2 linked regions of the Hydrogenovibrio crunogenus genome follow. The protein of the gene in region 1 interacts with the protein of each later gene in a pairwise test. Links are inferred from orthologs where the notes say so. Each region holds a gene or a part of one and is shown in the gene's direction. Other genes may lie near its edges. The genes, in order: purT and GHNINEIG_RS07275.

The links.
Region 2: the proteins of purT (region 1) and GHNINEIG_RS07275 interact in binary tests that used the Escherichia coli proteins (3 or more experiments, as listed by UniProt). The link is inferred for Hydrogenovibrio crunogenus from one-to-one orthologs.

Annotation. Positions count from the first base shown.
Region 1 is NZ_CP032096.1:2,368,807-2,382,082, forward strand. Bases 10,435-13,242 are described here. They hold purT (formate-dependent phosphoribosylglycinamide formyltransferase), read left to right. Parts: upstream 10,435-11,151; coding sequence 11,152-12,333; downstream 12,334-13,242. Other genes in these bases: GHNINEIG_RS11300 (putative bifunctional diguanylate cyclase/phosphodiesterase), read right to left, coding at 10,435-10,962; GHNINEIG_RS11310 (flagellar export chaperone FliS), read left to right, coding at 12,651-13,085. Outside these bases: GHNINEIG_RS11245 (SDR family NAD(P)-dependent oxidoreductase), read right to left, coding at 1-142; GHNINEIG_RS11250 (NAD(P)/FAD-dependent oxidoreductase), read left to right, coding at 252-1,598; GHNINEIG_RS11255 (DUF1365 domain-containing protein), read left to right, coding at 1,591-2,385; GHNINEIG_RS11260 (SAM-dependent methyltransferase), read left to right, coding at 2,379-3,596; GHNINEIG_RS11265 (chalcone isomerase family protein), read left to right, coding at 3,696-4,247; GHNINEIG_RS11270 (cryptochrome/photolyase family protein), read left to right, coding at 4,249-5,688; GHNINEIG_RS11275 (MerR family transcriptional regulator), read left to right, coding at 5,721-6,569; GHNINEIG_RS11280 (PAS domain-containing protein), read right to left, coding at 6,587-7,045; GHNINEIG_RS11285 (glucosaminidase domain-containing protein), read left to right, coding at 7,255-8,139; luxS (S-ribosylhomocysteine lyase), read left to right, coding at 8,157-8,678; mtnN (5'-methylthioadenosine/S-adenosylhomocysteine nucleosidase), read left to right, coding at 8,701-9,399; more of GHNINEIG_RS11300, read right to left, coding at 9,457-10,434. UniProt on the Escherichia coli protein: Involved in the de novo purine biosynthesis. Catalyzes the transfer of formate to 5-phospho-ribosyl-glycinamide (GAR), producing 5-phospho-ribosyl-N-formylglycinamide (FGAR). Formate is provided by PurU via hydrolysis of 10-formyl-tetrahydrofolate.
Region 2 is NZ_CP032096.1:1,492,604-1,510,683, forward strand. Bases 12,191-15,018 are described here. They hold GHNINEIG_RS07275 (polyprenyl synthetase family protein), read left to right. Parts: upstream 12,191-13,080; coding sequence 13,081-13,956; downstream 13,957-15,018. Other genes in these bases: GHNINEIG_RS07270 (peroxiredoxin), read left to right, coding at 12,348-12,950; queD (6-carboxytetrahydropterin synthase QueD), read left to right, coding at 14,050-14,427; GHNINEIG_RS07285 (STAS domain-containing protein), read left to right, coding at 14,519-14,809; GHNINEIG_RS07290 (prepilin peptidase), read left to right, coding at 14,819-15,018. Outside these bases: sucD (succinate--CoA ligase subunit alpha), read right to left, coding at 1-591; sucC (ADP-forming succinate--CoA ligase subunit beta), read right to left, coding at 588-1,760; GHNINEIG_RS07210 (PP0621 family protein), read left to right, coding at 1,884-2,150; GHNINEIG_RS07215 (FKBP-type peptidyl-prolyl cis-trans isomerase), read right to left, coding at 2,147-2,593; GHNINEIG_RS07220 (GGDEF domain-containing protein), read right to left, coding at 2,638-3,873; GHNINEIG_RS07225 (hypothetical protein), read right to left, coding at 3,911-4,249; GHNINEIG_RS07230 (DUF5052 family protein), read right to left, coding at 4,286-4,582; cobO (cob(I)yrinic acid a,c-diamide adenosyltransferase), read right to left, coding at 4,711-5,325; GHNINEIG_RS07240 (NAD(P)/FAD-dependent oxidoreductase), read left to right, coding at 5,535-6,659; GHNINEIG_RS07245 (response regulator), read right to left, coding at 6,725-7,423; GHNINEIG_RS07250 (hybrid sensor histidine kinase/response regulator), read right to left, coding at 7,496-9,424; GHNINEIG_RS07255 (class II fumarate hydratase), read left to right, coding at 9,546-10,940; trxA (thioredoxin), read left to right, coding at 10,984-11,355; GHNINEIG_RS07265 (CBS domain-containing protein), read right to left, coding at 11,501-12,136; more of GHNINEIG_RS07290, read left to right, coding at 15,019-15,604; GHNINEIG_RS07295 (DUF3579 domain-containing protein), read right to left, coding at 15,625-15,918; and 2 more genes.

The DNA of each region.
Region 1 (13,276 bases):
ACTGTTTTTTTAACGATGTTAATTCATCTGATTGCTCTGCCGTTCGAGAAGAAGCTACCACCAAATACCCTTCCTGTAACAGCGATTGCGTCAAAGACAACCCAATACCCGAAGAGGCTCCCACAATCCATATTCTTCTCATTTTTATACTCCATCAAATACTTAAATCCATAAATTTTTCAATCAAGTATTGCATAACTGTATAACTTATGTATAAATAATAGCATATTAGTTATACAAGGTGAAGCGTCATGAATACAGAAACCACCAAAATAATGCCAGAAAAACAGAAAATCGCTGTGGTTGGTAGCGGCATCAGCGGCATTGCAAGCGCTTGGTTTTTAAGCCAAAACCATGACGTTACCCTGTTTGAAAAAAATGACTATATTGGCGGTCATACTCATACGGTTGAAATCCAGGACGATCAAAATCAGACCTTACCTGTGGACACCGGATTCATTGTGTATAACGAACCCAATTACCCGTTATTAACCGCAATGTTCCAACACTTGAATATCGAGACAATCCTTACAGAAATGAGTTTTGCGGTATCCATCGACAATGGAAAAATTGAATATTCTGGCAATAACCTCAACACACTCTTTGCACAAAGACGTAATCTTTTTTCTGTAACGCATTGGAATATGATCAGCGATATTGTTCGCTTCAACCGAAGAGCAAAACAGGACCTAGCCGCTCGTTCTAAAAACTTGGTCGAGATGACATTAGGGCATTATTTAGAAAAACATAAGATGTCGCCTGCGATGCGCGACTATTATCTATTGCCGATGGCGGCAGCTATCTGGTCCTGCCCAACGCATACCATGCTCAAATTTCCGGTTTTGAGCTTCTTACAATTTTTTGAAAATCATGGATTATTAAATATAGAAAATCGACCACAATGGCAAACGGTTGCAAATGGCAGCATTGAATATTTAAAGGCTATTTTGCGACAAGAAACCTTTACACACCTGAAACACAATAAAGTCACACAAGTGACACCAGATCCTGGTGCGAACCAAGTCAAAGTAACCACTGAATCTGGCAAAGCTTCTTATTTCGACCAAGTGGTACTAGCCAGCCATGCTGATGAAAGTTATCAAATGATTGCCGAGGATTATCAACCCGATTTTTGTCTACTTCAGGCTTTCCAGTATCAAAAAAATACCGCTTACCTTCACTCCGATACTCAGTTAATGCCTTGCCGCAAAAACACCTGGGCCGCATGGAACTATCTCAGAGAAATGCAACACGAAGAGAAGCGGGTTGCCGTCACTTATTGGATGAATAGGCTCCAATCCCTTAAAACCGAGACCCCGGTTTTTGTGACCTTGAACCCGATTAAACAACCTGACCCAGACAAGACATTCAAAGTGTTTGAGTATGATCACCCGGTCTTTAACCAGGCCGCCATTTCAGCACAAAAGCACTTAATCGATCTTCAAGGAAAACATGGGCTCTATTTCGCCGGCGCCTATACCGGATATGGTTTTCATGAAGATGGTTTGCGCAGCGCCGTTGCCATTGCAAAATACTTTGGCGTAACGCTTCCGTGGCAAAAAGACACACCGATGGATGAGGAACCCAATCATGCCTAGCCAAGGATACCTCTGTGACGTGATGCATCAGCGTTTACGCCCGTTTCAATATCGATTTAACTACAAAGTCTTTAACTTAAAGGTCGATATCGATCGCATCGAAACAGAGTCCGAGCAATTAAAGTGGCTATCACTAAATCGATTCAACTTAATCAGCTTATTCACCAAAGACTATGGCGCACGTGATCCAAATATTTCTTGGCGGGAATGGGCCAACACCCTGTTAGCAGACTACGGATTACCTTCTCCAGCGGATCGAATCGAACTGGTGTGTTCTCCAAGAATGCTAGGAGTGATCTTTAATCCTTTGGCCGTTTGGTATGCCTACAACCAAAATAATGAACTCATCGGCATCATCGGTGAAGTCAGCAATACATTTGGTCAATGGCATCATTACGTGCTCACTCGGCAAGGAAAGCCATTAGTTCTTCCAAATCAGACATTGAAAGCTCGCGCCAACAAAGATTTTCATGTCTCCCCTTTTATCAGTATGAATGCATTTTATCAATTTCGTTTTTACATCCCTGGCCAACATTACAAACTGTGGATCAGGCAATATGAACAAAATAAACCAACTTTAATCGCCACTCAAATCGGCAAACAACATCCCCTTACGAACGCACTTTTATTAAAAGCAACACTTCATTTTCCAATGAATTCACTCAAGGTTCTTTTATTGATTCATTGGTGGGCGCTCAAAATTTGGGTCAAAGGGGGAAAATTTCATCCAACCCCGAAACACTTATCTCAGACCCAACACAGTCACTCGGAGATGACATTATGTTGAAACTTATTACCACGCCAATCGAATGGATGATGCCTTCTCACCTATTGCAGAAGTTCATCCAAACCTTGCCCTTCAAACATATTCAAAAGGGCAGTCTCACGGTGCAGTATTTGGGACAATCCTATCGCTTTGAAGGCCCGCTCCCCGGCAGTCATGCTGACTTAGAAATTCTATCTATATTGCGATTCGGGTATTTACTGAAAACACAGGGTGAACTAGGGTTTGCTCAAGCGTATATTGAACATTCTATTCGAACGGCATCCTTACATCAGCTCATGACTTTGGCACACCAAAACCGCGCTGAGTTTACTCAGCTTCTGCATCATAAAAAACCGCTAGGCATCTGGCATTTGTGGCGTCATCGCAGACGCCATAATTCTGTTTCCAATAGTCGACGGAATATTGCCGCCCACTATGACCTCGGTAATGATTTTTATGAACTCTGGCTTGATGACAGCATGAGCTATTCCAGTGGACTCTTTTTGAAAAAAGGCGAGTCGTTAGAGCAAGCTCAACAACAAAAATACCAACGTATTCTGGATCAATTACCTTTGCATGGACAAGAAAGTGTGCTTGAAATCGGCTGCGGATGGGGTGGGTTTGCTGAAATCGCGACCCAAAAAGGTATCGACTATAAAGGACTCACGCTTTCAATCGAACAACAAAACTACGCTTCAAACCGTTTGAAAGCCCTCCAACTCAACAACAAAGCGGATATTACCCTTCAGGATTACCGACATGAAACCGGTCAATATGACTACATCGTCAGCATTGAGATGTTTGAAGCCGTTGGAAAGGAGTATTGGCACCGTTATTTTGAACAGCTTCAACGGAATTTAAAAAGCCATGGTAAAGCCGTGTTGCAAATTATCACCATTGATGATGAAGAAGCGGAAACTTATCAAAATGGCGTCGACTTTATCCAGTCGTACATTTTTCCGGGAGGGCTCCTTCCAAGCTTGGAACAACTCCATCAATTGGCGATAGAGCATCAATTCGAAATCGTGGACCAGTTTGAATTCGGTCAAGACTACGCCACCACTCTTTCGCACTGGATGAAACAATTCAACGCTTCATCAGAAACTTTGGAAAAAATGGGATATGACGCATCATTCCAGCGACTTTGGCGTTATTATCTAGACTATTGTCGTGTCGGATTCGAACAACAACATATCTCTGTTTACCAAATCACTTTAGAAAAGCGCTTTTAGGGCTAAGGATGCCATTATGTTGTCTCGACTCTTTATGGGGCTTCAAAGTCGGGGAAGTGATCTTGTTTTTTCAAAAAACACCTTAGGAAACGTTAAAAGATGGGTCCTTTAAAGAATCTCCATGGTTGGCAACCCGTTCGCAGGGTTGCCCTTTTTATTCTTTTTCTTGCTATGGTGGGACGCCCCATGCCCATCTTGGCAGAAGCAATTCCCACTCTCAAAAAGACAGGGCAAACAACCGCCTATTGGGCGGGGGTAATCCCTGTCTATGATGCACAACTGTGGGTCTCAGACGAAGTGACTTTGGAAAATCTGCTTACAGACCAGACCGCTCTCAATCTAAAATTGTGTTATCACGTCCCGCTAAGTCAAAAAGATTTTGTCGAAGCAGCGGAAACAGGGTTACCGACACCACTGTCTCCACTTCATTCACAAGCGGTGAATGCGCTACACTTATCTTATGAAAGCGTTTCGCCAAACGATTGCTATCGCCTGTCCTACGATAGGACCAACGGCACTCAGTTATGGCTAAATAATCAACTGAAGTTTGAAAATAACACGCCTGGTTTCAAAGCGCTATACTTCGGTCTTTGGTTAGGAAAAACGCCGCTTTCAGATACGGTTAAAAACAATCTTTTAAAAGGGTTATAGTATGAAAACACTGGTTTGGTTACAACGTGAACTCAGAATTCAACACCACCCTGCCTTAGAAGCGGCGTTGGCGGAGTCAGACGATATTATTGTGGCGTATTTTCACGACCCTGAACAAACCATCGGTGACGCCAATACTGCTTGGCTTGCTAACAGCTTACAGCAACTCCAGCAGGACTTTAAGGCACACGATGGCCGACTATGGTGTCTTGAAGGCAACTTTGAGCAGCAATTAGACCACATGATTCAAACCTACCAGATTGAACAAGTTTTCTACACGTTTCAGCTCGGACATCCATTTAAAACCATGCAACAGCAAGCGCTCAATGTATGTCAACGCTACCAGGTAGCATTACGTGCCTTTGACACCGAAAACTGGCTTCCTTATGACCAGTTACTCAATCAATCTGGACGACCCTATAAAGTTTTCACCCCTTTTTACAACACGTTAAGCCAGAAGCTGTCAGAATTACTTCCCTTCTCTCATGCGATAAACTCCTTGGAGAAAACCGCCAGAACCATTTGCCAATCCGGACAGGATCAAACCCTTCCTCAAAGCTTAACTCACCTTTCAACCCGCCCCTGGGCCCGAAAGGTCATGCAACACTGGCAAACAGGCGAACGCCAGGCCTGGGAAAAATTTGAACGCTTTCTCAACGAAGGGCTGGCGCACTACGAACAAAATCGTGACTTTCCAGCGGTTGAAGGCACCAGTCAATTGTCACCACATTTACATTTTGGCGAAATTCACAGCCGAGCCATTGTATTTGAATTATTAACATTAGAAACAGAACCCGGCATTGCCAACCAGGCCATTCATGTCTGGTTGAGACAATTGGCTTGGAGAGAGTTTGCCCGCAGTATCTTGTGGCATTTCCCTCACACTGAGACCCACCCTTTTCAAGCCAAATTCGAAACTTTCTTTCGCCCTTTATCGGAAGCAGACCCTGAACAAGTAAAAAACTACCAGGCCTGGTGCGCGGGACACACGGGCGTGCCAATTATTGATGCGGGCATGAAACAGCTCTGGGAAACAGGTTGGATGCACAATCGTGTTCGTATGCTGGTGGCTTCTTGGCTCACCAAAAATGCCGATATTGATTGGCGCGCCGGGGCGCATTGGTTTAATAATACTCTGGTTGATGCGGATCCAGCCAATAACACCTTAGGCTGGCAGTGGGTCGCTGGTTGCGGTGTTGATGCTGCCCCTTACTATCGCCTTTTCAATCCTGTTCGACAAAGTGAAAAATTCGACGCAGAAGGCCATTATTTACGCCAATGGCTGCCTGAATTAACCCCCTATTCCAGCAAACAGATTCACGCACCTTGGCAAACCACCCCAAACGAAAAACGTGTTCGTCCAATCATTGATTTAACGGAATCACGCCAACGCCATTTAGAAAAAGTGGCGACCCTTAAATCTTTAAACCAGATTCATTGACGAATGTATAACTACTGTATAAGATGTCAGCTATGAAAAACTCTCAACCAACCAGCGATGCACTTTTTCCCATTCGGGAAGTGGCCAAATTAACTGGCGTCAACCCAATCACTCTTCGTGCCTGGGAGCGCCGTTATGGTTTAATTGAACCGGTGAGAACCGACTCAGGGCATCGTCTTTATACTCAGAACAACATTGACACGCTGAGAGAGGTGGTGCAGCTCACACAGCAGGGCATCCCTATCAGTCAAATCAAAAACCTAGTTGATGCCGCCAAGCCAGAGACGATTGAACCCAAACTGGAAAAAGAGCTTGCGCCGCAACTGACAAAACTTTTGAAGAACCAAAATATTGTTGAACTCAATGCCTTGCTTGATACCGTTTTGGCGGATTATCCTAGTGAATTCTGGCGAGACCTGTTTTCACAGTTGACTCTGGAACTGTCACAGGCCCCGGAAGCACCGTCTTACCGTCTTTGGCAAAGCCTGTTATTGCCCCGATTATATTCACGACTTCACTTATCAACACGCCAGCTGACTCAGCCTCTGAAACGAGTATGGGTTCAAACCTCGCCAGAAACCAGCAGTGTTCAAGGCGCTTTGGCGGCGCTATATATGGTCTCAAAAGGGTTTTACCCTTTATGGCAACCGCCCGGAAACATCGTTTTTGAGACGCTACTAGCCGAGCTTCAAGCCCTTCAATGTATGGGAATTGCAGTGGTCGATGAGACGGGAAATTTCAACAATAACGATTGGCAGCATTGGATTGAAACCCATCCAAGCTTTGAGCTTTTTCTGTTTTTGAATCAAAAATCATGCGACTTATCTCATCACATACAAGTGACTTACCGCCCACTCAGTAATACTTTATTGACTCAATAAAAAATAAAAGGAAAAGTTTAAACTTTTCCCGCTTCAAGTTGCTTTTCCAATTCGGCAATTTTTGCTTGAGCCGCATCCAGCTGATTCTTTAATTCAACCTCTTCGGTCACATCTTTTTGAATGCCAATATAGTAGGTCAACTGATCGACTTCATCATAAAACGGCGTCACACTCAGTTCATTCCAGAAGCTTGTACCATCTTTCCGATAGTTTTTTAAAACGGTTCGAACCGGTTTTGCCGTATCAATCGCAGAACGAATGGTTTTAACCGCGTCCGGTTCTGTATCATTGCCCTGTAAAAAACGACAATCCTGATACAAAATTTCATCTGCGTTATAGCCTGTGAGTTTTTCAAAAGCGGGGTTCACATAAATTAAGATCGTATCATGATCTTCTTTTTCTGCCACCACTATGCCATCCTGCGCATTTTCTACCAGTTGCAACAAGGTGCCATAACGTAATTTCGTATCTTTCATAACCATGCATCCCATTTCAAGTGAATTCATTCTAGCGGAGTTATCTTAATAAAAAAATAGCAAGATTAAGGTTTTATCGAAAAAGACAAAGCTTATCAGCTCCCTTATGATTCCCTCATACCCGAGAAGAAGACTAGGTTATTTACAACTGACGGCTGCAATCCGTTATCATATAGCCATTGTTTTAACCACTTTAGCAAGGATTTGTAATGAAAAAAATCGTCCTAACCCGTTCTTTGGTCGGTTTAATCAGTGGCCTCTTTTTATTGACAGGCTGTGATGACGCTTCTTCAACTCGTTCAGCCGACAAAAAGACTCCTGCTACTGCTGAATCAAAATCCCAAACAACCGATAAAATGACGACAGCCGTCCCCCAAAAGGCTTCAGTTCCCTCTTCCGCTCCAGTTGAGCCTCAAAAACCTTCCTTAAAGCTGGAAACTCCACCAAAATTTAAAGCGTTCGCTGCGGGCCCCCCTAGAAAACAAGCTTTTTTCGAGTTTATGACGCCTTTAATTCACCAAGCGAATCAACAAGTCATGAAAAAGCGTGACCATCTCAAATCATTAATCGCCGCACAAACGCTTTCAAAAACCGACCAGGCCTGGCTGAAAAAGGAAGGGGATTTATATGGATTGGAAGATTTAAACCCGACTCAAACGTCGGATTTGAAAGCATTGCTTACCCGAATCGATGTCGTTCCGACCTCGCTGGCACTTGCCCAAGCAGCAAATGAAAGTGCCTGGGGCACATCTCGCTTTGCTCGACAAGCCAACAACTATTTTGGACAGTGGTGTTTTTCAAAAGGATGCGGATTGGTTCCAAAGCAACGAAGCAAGGGAGCCATTCATGAAGTTAGAGCGTTTGACCACCCTTACTACTCTGTCAAAAGCTATATTCATAACTTGAATAGCCATCGCACCTATGCCCAATTGAGAAAGATTCGTGCTCAGCTTCGTCAAAAGAAGCAACCTTTAACCGGACTGAAAATGACAGAAGGATTGGTGAATTACTCCGCTCGAAAACATGAATATGTTGAGGAATTACAAAGCATGATTCGTTACAATAAACTTACACAATACAACCAGAAATCATAACTTACAAAGGATTGACCATGCCATTACTCGATAGTTTTACCGTTGATCATAAAATCATGAATGCGCCGGCCGTCCGAGTTGCTAAAACCATGAAAACACCCGGTGGTGATACCATCACTGTTTTCGATTTACGTTTTAACAAACCAAATGTCGACATGATGGGCGAAAAGGGCATTCATACCTTAGAGCATTTATTTGCCGGATTTATTCGCACTCACCTAAATGCTGATGATGTAGAAATCATTGATGTGTCACCAATGGGCTGCCGCACTGGGTTTTACATGAGCGTCATAGGTACACCGGATGAAAAACGTGTGGCCGACGCTTGGATGAAAGCCATGCAAGACGTGCTGAACGTTGAAAAAATGCAAGACATTCCTGAATTAAATGAATATCAATGTGGCACCTACAAAATGCATTCTTTAGAAGAGGCAAAATCCATTGCCCAAAACATTCTTGATCATGGCATTGGCGTGAATAAAAATGAAAATATTGCTCTAGATAAAGAAACTCTGAAAGCACTAGGCAACGAAGTTTAAAAGACAGATAAAAGGACGTTCTATGAAAGTTGCCATCATTGGTGCCATGGAAGAAGAAGTTGCCTTATTGCGTAACCAAATCCAAAACTTGAACACAGAAATTCACGGTGGGTTTGAATACTATCTGGGGCAGATTAATGACATTGAGGTCATTCTATTACGCTCCGGCATAGGAAAGGTGAATGCTGCAATTGGAACAGCGTTACTCATCAAACTTTACCAGCCGGACTATGTGATCAATACTGGCTCTGCAGGTGGGTTCCATACTGATTTAAACGTGGGGGATATCGTCATCAGCCAATCGGTTTGTCATCATGATGTCGATGTCACTCCATTCGGCTATGCACGAGGACAAGTTCCAGGACATCCCGAGTGCTACCTTGCCGATAGCAGCTTGATTGACATTGCTAAACGCAGCATAGATGCCTTGCAGGAAGTCACGCATATGCATGGTCTGATTGCCACCGGTGATCGCTTTATGCACCTGCCTGAAGATGTCGCCACCACCCGAGAAAACTTTCCCGACATGATTGCTTGCGAAATGGAGGCTGCTGCCGTTGCGCAGACCTGCCATGCATTTGAAACGCCTTTTGTGATCATTCGTTCTTTATCGGATATTGCAGGCAAAGAAAATGCCGTGACGTTTGAACAGTATCTGGATAAGGCTGCCACTCATTCGGCACGCCTTATACTGGAAATGTTAAACCACTTAAAACCTTAAACGGTTCTGTCTCAAGATTGGCCTTGTTACTAAAAGTAACAAAGCCATTTTTCATCTTTAAATCATTAATTGCTTAAATTCAGCGGCCTCTATCGGAGCAGACCAATAAGCACCTTGACCAAGGGTACATCCCCACTCAGTCAAATTTTGTACCTGACTTTCAGAGATAATCCCGGTCGCAATCATACACGCATCTAAACTTTTCGCCATTTGAATCAATGCTTTAACCCATTGTTGCCCAGAACGCGTTTCAAGTTGCTCATGCAACCACACTTCATCAAACTTAAACTCTTGAATATTTAACCCAACCAGCATCGAAAAATTAAAGGATTGCCCTCCTAGCCCGGTTAAAGTCAGTTGATACCCTTGATCGGATAACTGTTGTAAACAATCCCTTAAACCCTGATCAAAAACGTCAAAACTCTTCAACGAAAACGCCAATTGCAATTGACTGGATGGAATGCCATATTGCTTAACTCTCTGATTTAAAAGCTCTGCAAAATCTTCTTGGCGCCATAGCCCTTCCATGATTGGAACCGTTACCACAAATTCAGCATCGACCTTTAACCATTGCTTTAAATAAAAACAAGCACTATCCAATAACCATAAACTGATCGAAGATTCCGCAGGGTTTCCTGCCAGTAAATGCTGCCATGATTCAAGTGATTGTTGATTTTCATCGGCTGTTTGCCATTCAATACTGAGATGACCACCAACCACTCGGTTTTCTTTCAAATCAATTTGTGGTTCAACATAAGTAGCAAATTCTGAATTTAAAACAGCGGCATCGAACCTTGCTTGAATAATATGTTTATGCGCAGGTACTTCTTGCTTTACATCATTATAAAAACGAAATGTTCTTTTCCCTTTAGATTTAGACACATACAAAGCTTCATCTGCCGTTTCAATCAGCTCGGATGCAAGCTTCGAATCTTGCGGAAACATGGAAACACCAATACTGGTAGAGGTTCTAACCTCTTGCCCTTCAAACCAATATGGTCGAGACACCTCATTGATAATACGCTGACAAACGTCTTCCACTTCAGTTCGGTTTTCTGTTTCAGCCAGTAAAACCACAAACTCATCACCGCCTAATCGGCTCACAATGTCGCCTTCTCGAACAGATGAGATCAGTCGTCCACTGACATGTCGTAATAATTCATCTCCAATATGATGACCTTGAGTGTCATTAACAGCTTTAAAACCATCTAAATCTAAGAACAATAATGAAAACACACTTCCTTTATGTTCCGTTCCTTGAATCATATTCTCTAAAATATCATGAAGATGGGCACGGTTAGGCAAGTGTGTTAAAGAATCGTAATTTGCTCTACGGTATAAGTCCGCCGTCCGCGAACTGACTTCGGATTCAATTAAATAAGCAACATCAACCGAGTCTGAAAACTTGTGCTGTAATTCGGACAGTAATCTTTTTACACTGGACTTTTCATTCGCAGCGATATCTGGAAACGACTCAAATTTTTGAGGCGATGTCATACGACGATCAAACTTCAAGTGATCTAGAAGCGGTTCCAAAGTCGTGTTTTGTGCGAACTCAATCATATTATTATTCCTTACATCCCTTGCCTTACCTGAAAAGCAAATTGAAATGTCTGTTAAAAATTTTGCTGACATTCATTGTTATTTTTCAGAAATGGATAAAATCCACTATAATTGCCTTCAAGTTTTCATATTGTCGGCCGATAAATTTGGCTGTTTCTTTTTACGGATTCAATAAGCAAGGGGAATGCCATGTTGCAAATCGGTACCACGTTTTCAAAGACCGCTACTAAAATTTTATTGTGTGGTGCAGGCGAACTGGGAAAGGAAGTAGCGATTGAAGCGCAGCGACTTGGACTCGAGGTGATTGCCTTAGATCGATATGAAAATGCACCGGCGATGCAAGTGTCAGATCGCAGCTACACCTTAAGCATGTTGGACGGAAAGGCTCTTCGACAAATCATCGAAAAAGAAAAGCCTGACTATATTGTGCCGGAAATCGAAGCCATCGCAACCGACACCCTCGCTGAGTTGGAACAGGAAGGCTTTAACATTATTCCATCTGCCAAAGCCACTCAACTCACTATGAATCGAGAAGGCATCCGTCGCTTAGCTGCAGAAGATCTTGACATTCCAACCAGCCCTTATGCGTTTGCAGACAATAAAAAAGACTTTATCGCAGCCGTAGAAACCATTGGCATGCCCTGTGTAGTCAAACCAATCATGAGTTCATCAGGAAAAGGGCAAAGCGTCATAAAGTCGACAGCTGACATAGAGTCAGCCTGGCACTATGCACAAGAAGGCGGACGTGCCGGTAAAGGAAAAGTGATTATCGAAGGGTTTGTTGATTTTGACTATGAAATCACCTTATTGACGATCCGTCATAAAAATGGCACCAGCTTTTGCGCGCCAATAGGCCATATTCAAGAAGACGGTGATTATCGTCAGTCCTGGCAGCCGCACCCAATGTCTGATATAGCTATTCAGTCAGCGGAAAAAATTGCCATCAAAATTACCGATGCTCTTGGCGGCTGGGGGTTATTTGGCGTTGAATTATTCATTAAAGATGATCAAGTCATCTTCAGTGAAGTTTCGCCGCGCCCTCATGATACAGGTTTGGTTACTTTAATCTCTCAAGATTTATCTGAATTTGCACTGCATCTAAGAGCGATTTTAGGGTTACCGATTCCAAACATTACACAGCATGGCCCTTCTGCTTCCAGCGTTATCCTTCCAACAGGCCACTCAACAACAACTCAATTTAGTGGACTTGAAGAGGCATTAAAAGAACCGGACACTCAAATCCGATTATTCGGTAAACCAGAAATTGCCGGTCGTCGTAGGATGGGGGTTGCGCTCGCGCGCGATATCACGATTGAAAAAGCCATTGAAAAAGCCAAAGCATCAGCTCAAGCAGTAAAGGTGGAATTCTAAACGCCTTTAGTTGTCACTTTTATGCCGTGCTTAACTCAAACACGTATTAAAAGTGACCCTTTCAAAACGTCATTGCCAAATAACTGACAATCTTTATCACCTCCAGCCAATTCTTTTCTTTATTCAAACAACGCCACTCAAGACAAACACAAATAAACAATAAATATCAATAACTTAACAACAACTTTATTGATATGGCATGCTGTCTGCTACTCGACCCTTAGCAGAATAACTTTAGAACTTTCTATGATTCTGTAAAAGACAGAAAGAATTTTTTAAATGTTCAATAAATCAGATGACCGCACAGGAGCATGATTATGACAACGAATCAAACAATGACATCAGATGTAAAAGCCCCTATTCTTCAAGAATACAACCGTAACCCAGATACAGAGTCAAAATTGGCTGACAATCCAAGCAAGACCATTCTTTTACTACTACAAGGCGTGGTAGATAAAGGAAACTTAGCAAAAGTCTGTCATCAAAGTAATGCTTTGGTCGAAAAAGGCTTCCACTTAGGCCGAATGACAACGATTTTAGACGCTTTACGTGATCGTTTATCCATGTCAGAAAATACGCCTTTGGCATATGATTTAGATGAATTATATCGTTACGCCGATAAATCCATTCAAGAAGCCGTTTTTGAAAAGGATTCCTTCTATTTAGACAGCGCCATTGAAATCCTAACCGAAGTGCGTGATGCCTGGTTAGAAATGATGCACCAAACAGGCCAGTTAGCCGAAAACGGTTAATTATCCGCCTTAATTAGAGCCGGTTTCTCCTCCTTTTTCCGGCTCTTTTTATTTTTTCATTTCCTAACATATCTCTTCTCGACCTTATTCCTGACTTAAGCCTTAACATAATTATAAACTACATTACAAAATACTCTTAAGGCATTGAAATAAAACACAATAAGTTTAATTAAAAAAACATTAGCACTCTA
Region 2 (18,080 bases), 870 kb from region 1 along the record:
TCTTAGGCAGTCGATGAAATCCATACCTTGAATCGGGTCTCCCCCAATACCAACACAAGTCGATTGCCCTAAGCCGTTTTGAGTCGTTTGATGTACCGCTTCATAAGTCAGGGTACCAGATCGAGACACTATCCCAACTTTACCTGGTAAATGGATATGCCCAGGCATAATACCGATTTTACAGCCGTTTTTATCATCCCCTGGTGTAATCAGTCCAGGACAGTTAGGACCAATTAAAAAAGCATCCGATTTTTCTAAAACGGCACGCACTTTCAACATATCATTCACGGGGATGCCTTCCGTAATACAAGTAATCACTTTAATTCCAGCATCGATCGCTTCAATAATGGAATCTGCCGCAAACGCAGGCGGCACGTAAATCATCGAAGCTTCGGCTCCCGTTTGTGCGACGGCTTCTTTCACTGTATTGAAAACGGGTAATCCTAAATGCTCGGTTCCGCCTTTTCCAGGTGTCACTCCACCAACCATTTTAGTGCCATAGGCAATTGCTTGTTCTGAATGAAACGTCCCTTGTTTACCTGTAAATCCTTGACAGATAACTTTGGTATTGTGATTAATTAAAATACTCATTGATTGGCCTCCAAAGCGACGGCAACGACTTTTTCTGCTGCATCCGCAAGACCATCAGCCGTGATAATACTTAACCCACTGTTTGCTAATTTTTCTTTTCCTAACGTCACATTCGTCCCTTCTAACCGAACAACCACCGGAATCGTCAACCCAACCTCTTGCACGGCTTGAATAATGCCGTCCGCAATTAAGTCACAGCGCACAATTCCACCAAAAATATTCACTAAAATGGATTGCACATCTGAGGAGGATAAAATTAATTTAAAAGCTTCCGCAACACGCTCAGGAGTTGCCCCGCCACCTACGTCTAAAAAGTTGGCCGGCTCGCCACCGTTTAATTTAATTAAATCCATCGTCGCCATAGCCAAACCAGCGCCATTTACCATACAGCCAATATTGCCATCCAATGCGATATAGTTTAACTGGTGATCTGCCGCTTTTGCTTCACGTACATCTTCTTGAGAAATGTCACGCATTTCAACCAGGCCTGCCTGACGATAGAGTGCATTCGAATCGATATTTAATTTCGCATCCAATGCCACCAATTCATTATCCGCCGTCAAGACCAGTGGGTTAATCTCCAACAAGGCAACATCTTTATCTAGTGCCAACTGATAGAAACCTTGCATGATTGATGCCATTTGTTTAAAGGCTGTGCCCGTCAACCCTAGTGCAAAGGCAATTTCTCGACACTGATAAGGCATTAAGCCAACAGCAGGATCCACATGAATGGATAAAATCTTTTCAGGTGATGCTTCTGCAACCAATTCAATGTCCATTCCACCCGCTGCAGAGATCACAAAGGTATGCGTTTTAGTAACGCGATCAACCATCAAACTGAAATAAAACTCTTGATAGATCTCTAACGTTTCTTCAATCAACAAAGCATTGATCGGCAGCGCCTTACCTGCTGTCTGAATAGTCGCCAATGAACTGCCTAACAATGTTGAAGCAACTTGTTCAGCTTCCTGTGCTGTTTCAACAAGTTTAACACCGCCTGCCTTACCTCGTGCCCCGGCATGGATTTGAGCTTTAACAACCCAGCCTTTTGAGTCAATTTGACCAAGTGCAGCATCGAGATCTGCCAAGTTATTTATCATTACCCCTTTAGGAACAGGGATACCATACTGCTGAAACAGTGATTTTGCTTGATATTCATGTAAGTTCATTGAATGCCTTTAAAAGGTTACACTACTCAATTACTATGAATTGAGAGACATTGTGAGATTTAAATTGCAATTATTTTATGATTTTTAGACAATAAATGCATTAAACAAGAGCTGAAAAACCTAATGAGAGCCTTATTTTTTTTATTATTCGTACTTTTTATCTTCTTTGTGATCCGTTTCAGTCTGAAACGGATCAATGAAATCCGCGCCTCAAAGGAGGAAGAGGCTAATCGCCAAGCCAATCAAAACCAACACGAAGAAATGGTTGCGTGTGAAATTTGTGGCGTTCACATTCCAAAAACGGAAGCGCTTGTTCAAACAACCCCTGAACAGACTCACTTCTTCTGTTCAGAAGAACACAAAGCACTGGCGAACAACTCAAATAACTAACTTAAAATAGATTCGATTTTTGCCTCAAAGACGACGACCTGCCCTGACAAAGGGTGGTTAAAGTCAATCACCACCTCATTCTCTTTCACATCATAAATCGTTGCGGGAACTTCCTCTCCTGTAGGGGTATTAAAACCGATCACATACCCTTCTTCCAACGGCATATCTTCTGGAAAATCTGATTTTGGCATTGTTTGAAAGTTCACTGGATCCGGCAAACCAAAAGCTTGTTCCGGCATTAAGGTAAATTTCCCTGTTGTCCCTACTTCCAAACCAATCAAGAGCTCATCCAAGTTATTCAAAAACTGGCCGTCTCCGATCTGAAAAGCAAACACTTCATCTTCTTCCGTTTTTTCAACCAAAGTACCATCCAGTAAACTCAGTTTAAAACTAATTTCAACTTGGCTGTTTTCTTGAACGGTTTTGACATTTTCGGGATTCATTACGACTTACCTTCTCACTTTTTCAGGTTCATTTAATCGACGGTTTAAGCTTCTTTCTTTTTAACAGACTTTCGGCCAGGCCTGGTTGTTTTAGAGACAGCTTTAGGAGATTCTCCTTCAACAACAATACGGTTTCGACCGGCTTTTTTCGCTTTATATAAGGCTTCATCAGCGGCTTTCATGACTTCTTCCGGCTTTTTAAATTGGTCATTGCGCTCTGCCAAACCAAAACTGACTGTTACTTTGGTTTCCACAGGCTGGCCTTGTTTCTCAACCTCTAGGACACGATTTTCAATTGCTTGCCGAACAACTTCCAACGCAGGCTTCACTTGCTGAGCTTGTTTACCTTTAAACACAATGGTGAACTCTTCGCCACCATAACGATAAACCTGACCGGTTGAGATTAAAGATAGCTCATAAGCGACCGTTCTTAACACCGCATCACCGACATCATGTCCATAGGTATCATTAAAGGACTTGAAGTGATCAATATCCATCATGGCAATGCTGTATTTTCGACCCAGTCCCAAGAAAGATTCCAACAAAGCACGACGACCATTTAACCCCGTTAATTGGTCGGTATACGCAATGTGATGAGCATCAAAAATCAACGATAATAACAGCATCGTCGCTGCAAACGACGATACCCAGGCAATGGAACCGAACTGGTAAAAAGCATTTAAACCGAACCCCATCAAGAACAGAACAAACACCACCGTTCTATCAAGTACCTTAGGTTGGTTTAACAAGGCATTTCGCAGCATTAAAATTAGCCAAACGGAGACCATCGTAATCAAAGCTGCTTTCGATAAGTTAAGCCCGTCAATGCCAATGTTCTGAGAAATCCACTGCCAATAAGTTAAGGGCAAGTTTTCCATCACCCAGTAAACCAAATAGACTTGCCCGACCAGCAAACTCAACTGAAACAACGTATAAAACTTATCGTGGATGCCTCGCTCCGGAAAGAGTAACCAGAGCAGTAAATTAAGTGGCAGCAATATCGCCAACACTGGAAACAACGTTACCGCAGACAAGCCTGTTGATCCAGCCGGAATAAAATATTGCATACCGATATTGAAACAGACCAAACTCAACAAAATCAGAATCGGCTGTAAACGGTTCAAAAAGATACCAACAAACACCCCTAGACCGGCAATAACATAAGGTAACCAGGGTAATAATTTTTGGGTACTAAGTGGCCACGTCAGGATATTCGGCATTTGCCAAACGGCAAATGCTGTCAACCCTAACAACCAGGTATAATGTTTCAAAAAAGCCATTAAACAAGCATTCTCAAGTCACTTTATCTTAATCAAATTACGTCTTACCAAAAATAGACGTTTCTTGTTTTGGCTTATCTGAACAACGAATACGCCACTCCATTACATAGTCACAAGATTGTCCAGCCGCACAAGCAAAATCGTTATAACCAAATTCACCCAGTTTACCGGCATTCTTACTGAGTACATCATACCCAGACGGGCAAAGTTCATCTGCTTGGCTTTCCATAGACCAACTTGAAAAAGTTCTTGGCGGCTCGTTGTAGAAATTGGTTAGATAATACACATCCTGACCCATTTCTTTCGTTTGGACGCCTGAACACCCTGCCAAAAAAACGACCAGACCGGTCATGACTATTTTAGTTATCGACTTCATACTTTCCTTAATCCATTAAATCCACGGTCGCACAGGTTAATTAGCAGGTTCTTCTTTCATTCCTATTTCGGAAACGATATAACACATATTGGTGTGCAACTTCTTCCCATCCACTAAAAAAGAGGTGGATGAAGCAATTTTATCGTCCGGGTTGAGTCTGACACTGCCCTGATACGTTTTCATCAGTTTACCGGAATAGCAGCTGTAAATTTCTATTTTGCGATCTAAGCCTACCCAATCCGATTGAATATTTTTTGCCGTATTGGACACTTTTTCACAGCCCGACAAAAGCAAAAGGTTGAACAGCACCACGGGAACCAAAATCCACTTCATCTCACACCCCTTTTTTCAAAATAAACAGATCGTATTTTACACGTTTTAAGACCACATAAAAAACAAAGGAAAACTTTTAAAGACAACACCATATGCCCTTGTACCGCTTTCATTTAAAAAACAACGTTCTATAACTCAATACCTGCTTGCGCTTGAATCCCTTTATCAAAAGCATGTTTTACCAAAGTCATTTCGGTAACGGTATCAGCCATCTCGATTAACTCCTCGGGCGCACCTCTTCCAGTGACAATCACATGCTGTCCTTCACAACGTGTTTCAATGTCTTTTCGAATGACGTCAAACGCCAAATATTGATAACTTAATGCGACATTCAGCTCATCCAATACCACCAAGTCGATTGAATCATCTTGTAAAAAAGACTTGGCTTGGCTCCAGGCCACTTCACAAATTTCAATGTCACGCGCCCTGTCCTGCGTATCCCAAGTAAAACCTTCTCCCATCGCTTTAAAGATAATGTCATCAGGAAATCGGTTAAAAAAACGCTCTTCTCCGGTTTCCATTGCCCCTTTAATAAACTGAACAACCGCGACTTTCATATCATGCCCCAACGCACGAACGACCATACCGAATGCCGAACTGCTTTTGCCTTTACCATCACCGGTATTCACCAACAAAAGGCCTTTTGATCCGGTCGCTTTTTGAATTTTATGATCCATGAATGCTTTACGGCGCTTCATGATTTTATTGTGCTTCTCTGTTAAAGGGTCTACTGAGTTTGCCATCTTGCATCCTGCATAATTTCTGTAAAAAGAGTATAGCGGATATTCTTACTAAAACACTAGGTTAAACCCGTATAATAAATTTGATATTAAAAATAGCTTAAGAGCTTCCGCATAATTATTTTTTATAAGGTCTCTTAACTTTTTTCTATTTTAGAAAAAAAGTGTCTTCTTATATGATGACTCTTTCGATTAAAAAGGATTAAACACAGATGAATATCACCATTCTTGGCACAGGATTTGCCGCTTTGACTGCGATAAAACAAACTCGAAAACTCGCGCCCACTGCTAAAATCACCGTCATTTCGCCATCAAAAGAACTGGTTTATCTTCCAAGTTTAATCTGGATTCCGTCAAAGCTTCGTAAAGCTGACGATTTAAAAATCGATTTAACCAACTACTTCAACCGACAAACAGTCGAGCACATTGAAGCCTCTGTCACAGACATTACAGATGAAGGACGAGTGGTTCACACCGACAAAGGAACGTTCAATAATGACGGGTTAATTATTGCCTCAGGGGGACGTTTCATCAAAAAACTACCGGGGATTGAACACGTCATCACCCCTTGCGAAGGCATCAAAGCTGCTGAAGACATCAAGGATCGTCTGGACAACCTATCAGGCGGTACGATTGCCATTGGCTTTGGCGGCAACCCGAAAGAGCCCTCAGCCATGCGAGGTGGCCCCATGTTTGAATTCCTGTTCGGAATCGACACCTTGCTCAGACAACAAGGTCGTCGAAGTCAGTTTGAACTGGTCTTCTTTAACCCCGCACCAAAACCTGGAAAGCGATTGGGTGATAAAGTGCCCGATGCTGTTTTAAAAATGATGGCTAAGCGCGACATCCAAACTCATCTTGGCCACAAGATGAAAGGGTTTGAAGCCAACAAGGTAATGACAGAGGGGGGTGAGATTGATGCGGATTTGATTCTTTTCATGCCCGGCATGACAGGGCCAGCTTGGTCGCAAAATTCTGACATCGCTAAATCGGAAGGCGGTTTGATTAAAGCCAATGAACTCTGCCAGGTTGAAGGAATGAAGAAAACCTATGTTGCAGGAGATTCAGGGAGTTATCCTGGACCAGAATGGCAAGCCAAACAAGCTCATATGGCAGATTTACAAGCGGTGGCCGCCAGCCGTAATCTTGTTGCAGAGCTACACGGAAAAACAGAATTTGAAACATTCAAACATGAATTAGTCTGCATCATCGATACGCTTTCTCACGGCGTGCTGATTAAGCGCACGGAAAAAGGAACGATTATGCTACCGCAATGTCGCTTGATGCACTTTGCAAAACGATTTTTTGAACGTTGGTATATCAAACAATATAAATAACCATCTTTATAAAATAAAAAAGGGGCGAATCGCCCCTTTTTTATTAACCATTCAAAAATAGATTCTTAACGAATTTCGTCCAACGCGACTTTAAGCAACCCAATATGGCTGGCATAATTCACCAATTCAGCCGATGCTGTCATGCCCAATTTAGTCATAATATTTTCTCTATGCTTAGAGACCGTACGATCACTAATTTCCAACATGTCTGCAATATCTTTAGTCTTATACCCTTCCGCAACCAGCTTGATGACTTGTTTTTCACGAACGGAAAGTTTTTTAGGTCGGCTCGGCTTATCTCCAGCATCTTCTTCCGGAACCTTCTGTCCTTCCAACTCCGCCAGATAGGCATCCAGGCCTGGTTGAATTTCAGAATGTATGAAGCTCTGATCCGCAATCACAGACTTAATCCCTGACACCAGCTCTGCCTTAGAAACTGACTTAAGTGCCAGTCCTTCAACGCCAAGATCCAACACTTCTTTCCAGACATTAGGCGCTTCTGCTGCGGTCAAAACAATCACCTTAATTGGATTTTTTTGTTTTTTAAGCTGGGTAATAACTGCTAAACCGCTTAACTTAGGCATCGATAAATCGATAATTAAAATATCTGGCTGCTTTTCTTCAATCAAAGAAAGTGTGGTTTCGCCATCTTGTGCTTCAGCGATGACCTTAACGGTCCCATCTGAATTTAAAATGGATTTAAATCCAGCACGAACCAAATCATGATCTTCTGCCAGGAGTACTTTAGGTTTTGCCTTTGCCATGCGAAATCCTTTCTGTATTAATCGTAAAATTATGTATTAACTGGAAATATTATAGACGTTTTTACGTCAAAATTAATACAAACCATTTAAAATTTTTTCAACTTGTCCTATTAAACAATAAACATTCGCCTTATCTTGATAGTCATCGAGCTGTTCCATTTTTTTCACAATCTGTACCATATTCTCTAAATTAAACAACATCATATTCCCTTTTAAGCGATGAAGTATTTTTCTGACCTCTTCTTCATTGCCAACTTCAACTTCACTTCTCAAATGGGCAATTTCATTGAGCGTATTTTCGATAAACTGCGGAATCAGATGCTTTAATTCTTCCGGAATAGTTTGTGCAAAATGGTCAGCCTTGCTCTCCTCCTCAGAGAACTGCTCGGAACTTTCTTCATGGGTCAAATGCTCTTTACAATTCAACAAATGGATAATCTTATCCTGTGAGGCGGGCTTTTCTAACCATTCATCAAAAATTGATTTATCGACCTTAATACCTTCTAACTCAACTTCAGCTTCGGTATGAGCTGCGGTCAAAGCAAAAACACCTTTTAACTTTTTCTTTTGATGATCCGGTAACGCCCTGATTTTCTGACAGACCTGAATACCATCCAAACCAGGCATTTGGATATCTAAAAACACAAAGTCATAGGAATCTTGCTGAAATTTCTCCCAGGCCTGGACTCCATCTTTTGCTTGATCAACCGTACAATTCAACTGATGTAGAAAAGTCTCAAGCACTTTGCGGTTAATAACAGAATCATCGGCGATCAATACATGAAAATTACATGAGTTCGACAAAACCAATTCTGGAACCGGCTCAACTTGCGGTTGTGATTTTTCTGCTTGAGCACATGTACCGGGCTTCGTTGGAAGCTTTACAATAAAGGACGTTCCCACCCCTTTAGTTGATTCGACATTGATCGTGCCGCCCATTAAGTCCACTAACGTTTTGACTATCGCCAACCCCAGTCCGGAACCGATATATTGCATGCTCCCCTTCGATTCAAGCTGCTTAAACGGCTTAAAAATACTGCCCAACTCGGCTTCATCAATGCCTTCTCCTGAATCGGAAATATGCAATTCAAGCTGTTTGTCGGATCCTTTGATTTCAACAAACACCCCGCCAAATTCAGTGAACTTGATCGCATTCACAATCAAATTCACCAACACTTGCGAGATTCGAACAAGATCACCATAAAAGCAATTGTTTTGACTGTTCAATGAAAATGACACAAAAATGCCTTTTTCAGAAGCAATCGACTTGGTTAAATGGCTGACATAATCGGCCATTTCATCCAATCTAAACATGGTCGGATTCAATTGAATGCGATTAAACTCTGTTTGAGAGTAAGTCAGAATATCGTTAATTAAAAAGTTCAATTGATCAATCGTCAGGCGCATAATCTTCAATTGATCGGAAATCGATTCTTGTTTTAAATAACGGTCTTTGATGATGGAAATCAGACTGTTCATCCCCATTAATGGCGAACGTAACTCATGACTTAACATCGCTAAAAACTGGGTTTGCTCACTATATTGTTGTTGCAACAATTCGGTTTCTTTTTTTGCCATTTCTTCTTTGGCTTGAAGTTGGTCAATAATCAACTGACTGTGCGACTCAATCAACTTTTCTTCCAGCTCATGCATTTCAGAGACTTCAAGACAAGTGGAATAGGCAACGGGGACGCCTTTTTTTTCAGTCAAATTCAACTCATTAATCAGCCAGGTAATTTTCTCTCCCACTTTAAAACCAATTAAAATCCGTTCTCCAGTTTTAATTTGGTGCCCGGCATTGTTTAACTTATAAATCACCTGATCTCGGCTTTCCGGCACTAAATAAGATAAAAAGGTTTCATAGTCCGTGATTTCCGAACCGATTTTATCGGCCAAAGCTGGGGATGCCTGGAATCCTTTTTGCTCTTCTGATAGGCTAAAACACCACCACAAACTCTTTTCCAACAACAGCTGCCCAAGAAACTCTTTATCTAAAACCATAAGTGCTACTTTCTATAATTTTCGTTATTAATACGATAGAATAGCAACAATTTAAAACTTAATCTACCAATCACGAACGGGTCTAAAGTGATCCGGACGATATAGCTAAAGATTCTTTCTAATGACACAAAATTATCGAACTGAAAAAGACAGCATGGGGACTCTACAGGTTCCTGAATCCGCACTTTATGGCGCTCAAACACAAAGAGCCATCGACAACTTCCCGATCAGTCACACGCCTATGCCGGCTATTTTTATCAAAGCCATGGCGTATGTAAAATTTGCCTGTTCCAACTCAAATCTGGAGTTAGGATTAATTTCGGAAGAAAAAGCAACTGCGATTCAAGCCGCTGCGAAAGAGCTTATTCAAGGACAACATGCTGACCACTTTCCAATCGATGTGTTCCAAACAGGGTCTGGTACCAGCACCAATATGAATATCAATGAGGTGATTTCAAACCTTGCTAAACAACTAACGGGTACGGAAGTCCATCCCAACGATGATGTAAACATGAGTCAAAGCTCCAATGATGTTGTACCGACCGCAATTCATGTCGCTGCAGCAATCGCATTGGAAGAACACCTATTACCGAATTTAGAAAAGCTAACACAAACGCTAAAAAACAAGGAAATTGAACTCAATGGCATCGTCAAGAATGGTCGTACTCACTTGATGGATGCAACCCCTATTCGTCTCGATCAAGAAATTGGGGCCTGGAGACATTTGATTTCAGACAATATTGAGCGTTTAAAAGACACTCAAAAACGTTTACATCGTTTACCGCAAGGTGGCACTGCTGTTGGGACCGGGATTAACGCTGATCCAGAATTTAGCCGTTTAGTCTGCGCTAACTTAAGCACCATCACCGCCATTGATTTCGACCCGATGGACAACTTGTTTGTAGGATTAAGTTCGCAAGACACATCGGTTGAACTGAGTGGTCAACTCAACGTTCTCGCCAGCAGTTTGATGAAAATTGCCAATGATCTACGTTGGATGAATTCAGGCCCACTGGCAGGCCTGGCAGAAATTCAACTGCCGGCACTCCAACCGGGTAGCTCCATCATGCCCGGCAAAGTCAACCCGGTCATTCCAGAAGCGGTTTGCATGGTCGCCGCACAAATCATGGGGAACCACACCGCCATTACAGTGGGTGGACAAGCAGGTAATTTCCAGTTAAACGTCATGCTTCCAATGATTGCGAACAATCTATTACAGAGCTTGGAGATTGCAGCGAATGCGGCTGACGTTTTGGCCGACAAAGCCATTACAGGGTTCACGGTAAATGAACAAAAAATTCAAGAGACACTTGAAACCAACCCTATTCTGGTCACATCCTTAAACCGCCTGGTTGGCTATGAAACCGGTGCGGCAATTGCGAAAAAAGCTTACGAAACCGGTCAGCCTGTTTTTGAGGTTGCCAAAGCCATGACGGATCTGGATGAAGAAACACTGAAGAAATACCTTAACCCTGCTTTATTGACAGAGGGCGGCAACCCCGACCCGAATGAATAATGGCATGTTTTCGGTCCCATTTTTTTAAACCTAAGGAGAACCTATGTCTGTTATAGACTTAAAAGTAGAAAATTTTGAATCCACTATCGAAAACAATGACATTGTTATTCTAGATTTTTGGGCGGAATGGTGCGGTCCATGTAAACAATTTGCTCCGACATTTGAGGCCGTTTCTGAAAAGCATCCTGATATTGTTTTTGCAAAAGTAAATGTTGAAGAACAACAGGACTTAGCAGGCATGTTCCAAGTGCGTTCTATTCCAACGTTGGTGTTTATGCGTGAAAAAATTGTGGTTTTCTCAAACCCGGGTGTGATTCCAGAAAGCAATTTCGAAGAAGGAATTGCCCAGTTGAAAGAACTGGATATGGAAAAAGTGCGCCAAGACTTGGCAAAAGCACAAGAAGAAAACGCATAAATTTTCCAAGCTTCCTCTTGCAATCTAACCTATTGATTTCAAATCAATATATCAATCCGGATTGCGAGAGAAGCTTTCTGATTAGATGCTTGCAGGCAGTATACTTCAGTTTGAAGAACCCTGGATTGTACAGTCTTCTGCGCCACTAGGCATAAATTTCAAGTGGCGGTTCCTCTGCCAACCGACGAACGATATCGGACAATGTGACAATTCCAATCACCGTATCGACTTCGGACATAATCGGCAAACACCCTAACGCATATTCACTCATGACATAGGCTACACGACGAATATCTGTGTCTACTTTAGTGGTAATCACCTCTTCATTCATCGCATCGGCTACGGTTCCATCACGAATTTCTTCAATATTGCCCTCGGTATCCATAATGCCGCGCATCAAAATATCATGCGCTGAAATCAACCCAATCAATGCCGAAGATTCATTAACGACCGGCAAATGTTGAATGTTGGAATGCCGCATCATTTCCCACGCTTCGACTAAGGTAAGGTCTGCTGTTACCGTAATGACAGGTTGAACCATAATGTCCGAAACCTTTACAACCAACTTTCGCTCTTTTTCGTGCTGTACCGATTCATATTGAGCCAGCGCTTCTTTGGATTTTCCTCTGACTGAAGCATACTCTTCTTCAAGATTTAGCTGTTCGTCCATTTCAGAATCACCAATCGGCAACACACGGTTTACGGGTTCGACTCTTAAACCAGGCATTCTTTGTTTGTCGCCGATGAAATTTCGACCCTCAGGTGAATAAACTATAAACATAGCCTTCACTCCTTTTAAAAAACTTTAATAAATATTATATCGGCATTGTTTTTAAATAGGTTAATTATGTTTTAGATTCAACCAGCTACATTATTCAAGAAAGTGAACCAAAAACGACAAACAACACAACCCGGCTAAAGCTGTTTTCAATAGCCGACAAATTGACTATACTATTGCCATCAAATTTAAACTAAATCAAAGGAAACAAGCTATGTCAGTATTAGTTACTAAAAAAGCCCCCGATTTCACTTCAGCTGCCGTTCTTGCAGATGGAACGATTGTGGATGACTTTAACTTAAAAAGCCATATCGACGGAAAGTATGCTGTTGTATTCTTTTACCCTCTAGATTTCACATTTGTTTGCCCATCAGAAATTCTTGCATTCGACCACCGTGTTGAAAAATTCAAAGAATTAGGGACGGAAGTGATCGGTGTTTCTGTTGATTCGCAATTCACTCACAACGCATGGCGCAACACCCCTGTAAACGAAGGTGGGCTAGGACCTGTTAAATTTCCATTGGTTGCGGATCTAGGTGGTTCAATTATGGACGCTTATGGCATTGTACACCCTGGTAATGTTGCACTACGTGGCGCTTTCTTAATCGACAAAGAAGGCGTTGTTCGCCATCAAGTTGTTAACGATTTACCGCTAGGTCGTAACGTTGACGAAATGGTTCGCATGGTTGAAGCTCTTCAATTCCACGAAGAAAATGGTGAAGTTTGTCCAGCCGGTTGGAACAAAGGCGATGAAGGCATGAAAGACTCTCCTGAAGGCGTAGCTGATTATCTTTCAAAACACGGTGAAGAACTATAATTCGTTCAGCATCATACAACACAAAAGGCTGTCAAATGACGGCCTTTTTTTCCGAACTTTTAACAATCTTTCTGAAAAAAGCTTATTTTTACAATAGGCTTCTTTTCAAAAAGAACGTGGAATTATTTTTTTGAAAACGACGCTTCTACGCTATCAAAAACGAGTAAATCAAAAACTCGAAGCCTTATTGAACCGGCAAAAAAACATCCCCTCTTCATTGTTCGAAGCCATCAAATATTCGACTTTAAATAATGGCAAACGATTGCGCCCTGCTTTGGTTTATGCGGTTGGTGAAAACTTAGACATTCCACTGGATAAACTGGATGCCGCTGCGTGCGCCGTTGAACTGATTCATAGCTATTCGTTAGTACACGACGATTTACCTGCGATGGACGACGACGATTTAAGACGAGGACAACCGACTTGCCACATTCAATTCGATGAAGCAACGGCCATTTTGGTTGGTGATGCGCAGCAAACCTTAGCGTTTGAAACATTAAGCCAAGACCCTTTTTTAACCGAATCCGATAAAGTCAAACTCATTACTCTTCTTTGCCAGGCCAGTGGCGGTGCCGGAATGATTGGTGGTCAAATCATTGATATCCAGTCTAATGGGCACTTACCGGAACTATCTCAACTTCAAGCCATGCATGAAATGAAAACGGGGGCTCTTATCACCGCTTCATTACTGATGGGCGCAGCCCAATCGACACACTACCCTGAAAAACAGCCAGGCCTGGCAAAACTAGGACAAAAAATCGGCCTCGCCTTCCAAATACACGATGACATTCTCGATATTGAAAGCAGTACTGAAGTGCTAGGAAAACCACAGGGGAGCGACGAAGCCGCAGATAAGTCCACCTATCCAAAACTGCTCGGAACCGCACAAGCAAAAGCATTGCGTGATGAACTAATAGAAGACTCACTGGAAAGCTTATCCGCTTTGCAGTTGGCTAATCCCTTCTTAAAAGAACTCATTGGTTACATCGCCTGCCGCCAACATTAATTTTATTTAAGATCTTAACGCTAATTTATTTATTTTCTTACAGTTTTGTTATAATGCGACTCAATTCATTATTAACATTAACTGCATTGAATCATGGCTCAACAATTCGTTTTAAAAACTTTACTCGATTTTGCTTCTGCTCATAGCTTAAGAGGCTATCCAGGCGACTGTGCTAAGCTGCATGGACACAACTGGAAAATAGAAGTACAAGTCGTCGGAGATAAACTGAACGACATTGGTATGTTGGTTGATTTCAAAGAAATCAAACGCCATGCAAAGGAAGTCATTTCTGAGTTAGATCATACTTTTTTGAATGACCATCCTCATTTCAAAGAAAAAAACCCGACTGCAGAAAACATTGCTGAATATCTTTATCAGCAAATCCAACAACGCATCGAGTCATCCACCGTTAACATGCATAGCTTAACCGTTTGGGAAAATGACCGTAACTGTGTTATTTACAGTGAATAAAGACAATTTATTCGCTTAAATTTTCCTTGTCTGCTTTTCTTACTATTTTTTTTATCCTATACTTACATTACACAACAATGGATACGCAATAATGATTACTCATAAAATAAAAGACCAAACACTCTGGATTTACGTCAGTGATAAATTCACGATTGACTCTTTTGCCGATTTTCAAGCCGCTTACATTGATAACGAATTTAAAGACATTGTGATTGACTTTAGCGAGACATCGCATATTGATAGTGGCGGCCTCGGGATGCTACTCCAGTTGCGCACGCATTTAGGTGAAGACTCTAATCGCATCACTCTTTGTGGTTTATCTGACCACATCCTTAAAGTATTTGAAGTGGTTAACTTCGAAAAACTATTTAAAATGGCGTAACCTATTCCCATGCTTGAATTGACCCAGGTAGAAGCCGTTTTTGCCGCCAGCCTCCTGGGTCTGATCATTGGAAGCTTTATTTCAATGCTGACTTGGCGACTTCCCAGAATGCTCTATCTGGACGCCAGTTCAAAAGCGCACTCTCTAACCCTGACTCGATCAAAATGCCCTCACTGTGAAAACGCCCTGGCCTGGTATCAATTGATTCCTGTTTTCAGTTGGTTTTTGACTAAAGGCAAATGTTTAAACTGTCAAACGCCTATCTCAGTCCGTTACCCCTTAATAGAACTAAGCACCATGCTGATAACAGGAGGACTAGTTTGGTACTTCGGTCAAACCTACTCCGCACTGATAGCCATTGGATTTTCTTGGACTTTACTGACAATCTTAATTATTGATATTGAACACCAATTAATTTTAGATAGCTTAAGTTTACCTTTGATGTGGGTCGGACTATTAATCAATAGCCAATCGTATTACGTATCGGCGGAACAAGCGATATTAGGGGCGGCAATCGGCTATCTGCTACTATGGACGCTTTTCCATTCTTTCAAACTATTAACCGGCAAAGAAGGCATGGGATATGGTGATTTCAAACTACTCGCAGCGCTTGGCGCTTGGTTTGGTGTGATGGCCATCCCGCAGATTATCCTGATTGCGTCATTGAGCAGTTTGGTGATTGGCGGAGGACTTGCATTATTTAAGGTCAAAAAGCTGGAAGATCCCATCCCTTTTGGACCATTTTTAGCCATCGGAGGCTGGAGTAGTTTACTGTTAGGCAGCCAGTTAATTTAACTGGCTGTAGCGGTTAGCTACTAGGAACCTAGCTTGGTTTCCATCGTATCGCAAACCTGGCTTATTTTTAGATTATTGGATTTCGCAAAATTCATCACATACTCGAACATAGTCGGGTCTTTGATTTCCAGTTCGGTATCAATAATCAAACACTTTTGACCGTCATGCAATTCAGGATGAAGTAAGTCGGAAAAAACTAAACGATGAGAAGAACCGTATGAGGCCATCAACGATGCGATGCGGTCAATCCAATCGCTCGGACGGAATTTCCTTCCATCTTCAGTATAGCCTTCAATGATGTATTTACAATGCACTATCAGTACCTTCCAAATAAGGGTTCTATTCGAAGTTGAACAACCAGTTCTCAACCGCGAATTTTAGCACAACTCATTATAATAGCCACCCTTATACCTCGTTTATTTAAAGATAATTTCATAAAAACCTAAAATACCGAAACTGCTTTTACACTTATTCAAAAGTCATTCATGCTTTTTAGCCAACTTTTCACTAAAATAAATGGCATAATATGCAGTCTTTATCATGAAACGAATTTGTAGCGCTAGAGAAGAATATGACACAGTATCAAACCGATGATTTAAGAATCAAAACCATTACCGAAGTTCGCCCTCCTCAAGAGCTTCATGAGCTTTTTCCTATTTCAGAAACAGCTGCTCAAACGGTTTACGATACGCGTCAGCAAATCCATAATATTCTCACAGGGAGAGATGATCGAATCTTAGTCATCATTGGCCCCTGCTCAATCCATGACCCCGGTGCTGCACGGGAATATGCCAAGCGTTTAAAAGAACAAGCCGACAAATATCGAGATGACCTGTTGATTGTGATGCGTGTCTATTTTGAAAAGCCGAGAACAACGGTTGGCTGGAAAGGCCTCATTAACGACCCTTTATTGAACGAATCGTTTGAAATCAATAAAGGGCTTGAAGTGGCTCGTTCCTTATTGGCGGACATCAATGACATGGGCGTTGCTTGTGCGACTGAGTTTTTGGATTTAATTTCCCCGCAATATATTGCCGACTTGATTTCATGGGGAGCTATCGGCGCCAGAACCACTGAAAGCCAAGGGCATCGTGAACTTGCATCGGGTCTATCCTGCCCAATTGGCTTTAAAAATGGGACTGATGGTGGTTTTAAAATTGCTGTAGATGCGATTCGTGCCGCCAACAACCCACATATCTTTCTATCATTGACCAAGATGGGACACTCAGCCATCTTTTCAACCACTGGAAATGAAGACTGCCATGTTATCTTAAGAGGCGGAAACGATGGTCCAAACTATGACGAAGCCAGCGTTAAAGACGCGGTTGAGCAATTACAAAAAGCCGGTGTACAGAACAAGTTAATGATTGACTGTAGTCATGCTAACAGCAATAAGCAACATGAAAGACAACTGGTGGTCGCTCAATCCATCAAAGAACAACTGTCAAAAGGCGCTGACCACATCATGGGGGCAATGGTCGAAAGCAATCTAGTAGAAGGTCGCCAAGATGCTGAGCCAGGGCAAACATTAACTTATGGTCAGAGCATTACCGATGCCTGTATCAGTTGGGAATCGAGCTTAGACTTGTTAGAAGACTTAGCCCAAGGCGTTCAAGCACGACGCGCCGCCAAGAAATAACGCCTCTCCTTCCTCATCACAGTGTAGTTGAAGCCTTGCCTTCATCACATTGTGATAGATTCGTCACCAGCCTGTCATAATCCATTTATATACTTGTCTTAAGTTATATTTATGTACAGGTACTTCCACTTATGAAGTTTTTCAACTTTATCTCCATCAACTTAAGACTCTTTATCAACACCCTTTTATCTATTTTATTTTTAATGTCCATCGCTTATATTGGTTGGTCAGCACTTTCGGAAGTACGCGTTAAAGCCACCAACTTATCAAACTTACAGCATGAGCAGTCAGATAGAATCGCCAACTTCCAGCAGTCCTTGATTTTAACAACGCAACTCTCTAACGAATATATCCTAAGTCAGAACCAAACTGCCAGCCAAAAATTCAACTCGGCCATTGATGAACTTAAAAAACAAACTGAAGCCATGCTATCGGTTTTACACAGTGAGGAAAATCAAAAGGCAATTCATACACTTGAAAGCGTCTTAAGGAAGTATAAAAAGGCCACTAATTCAAATGTATTTTTAAAGAAAGAAGTTAATAACACCATTGAATTTGGCATAGAGCCGACAACGGAAACACTTAAGCAGACAATACCTCTTCTCTTAGAAACCGATTTGGCAACCGAAGAGTCAACATTGTCAAGTGCTCTAACATCGATTCAAAAGCGGCTGAATACTTCTCAACTAATACTCGGTAAAATGCTCTCGACCAAAAACCCCAAATTAGTCAAAGCATTTAATGAAAATGGACTGGGAGATGTCGCGAATTCTGACATTGAAACAATTGTCAGTGCTTTTGATGGTAATTTCCAATACATGGACACACTCGATGAAT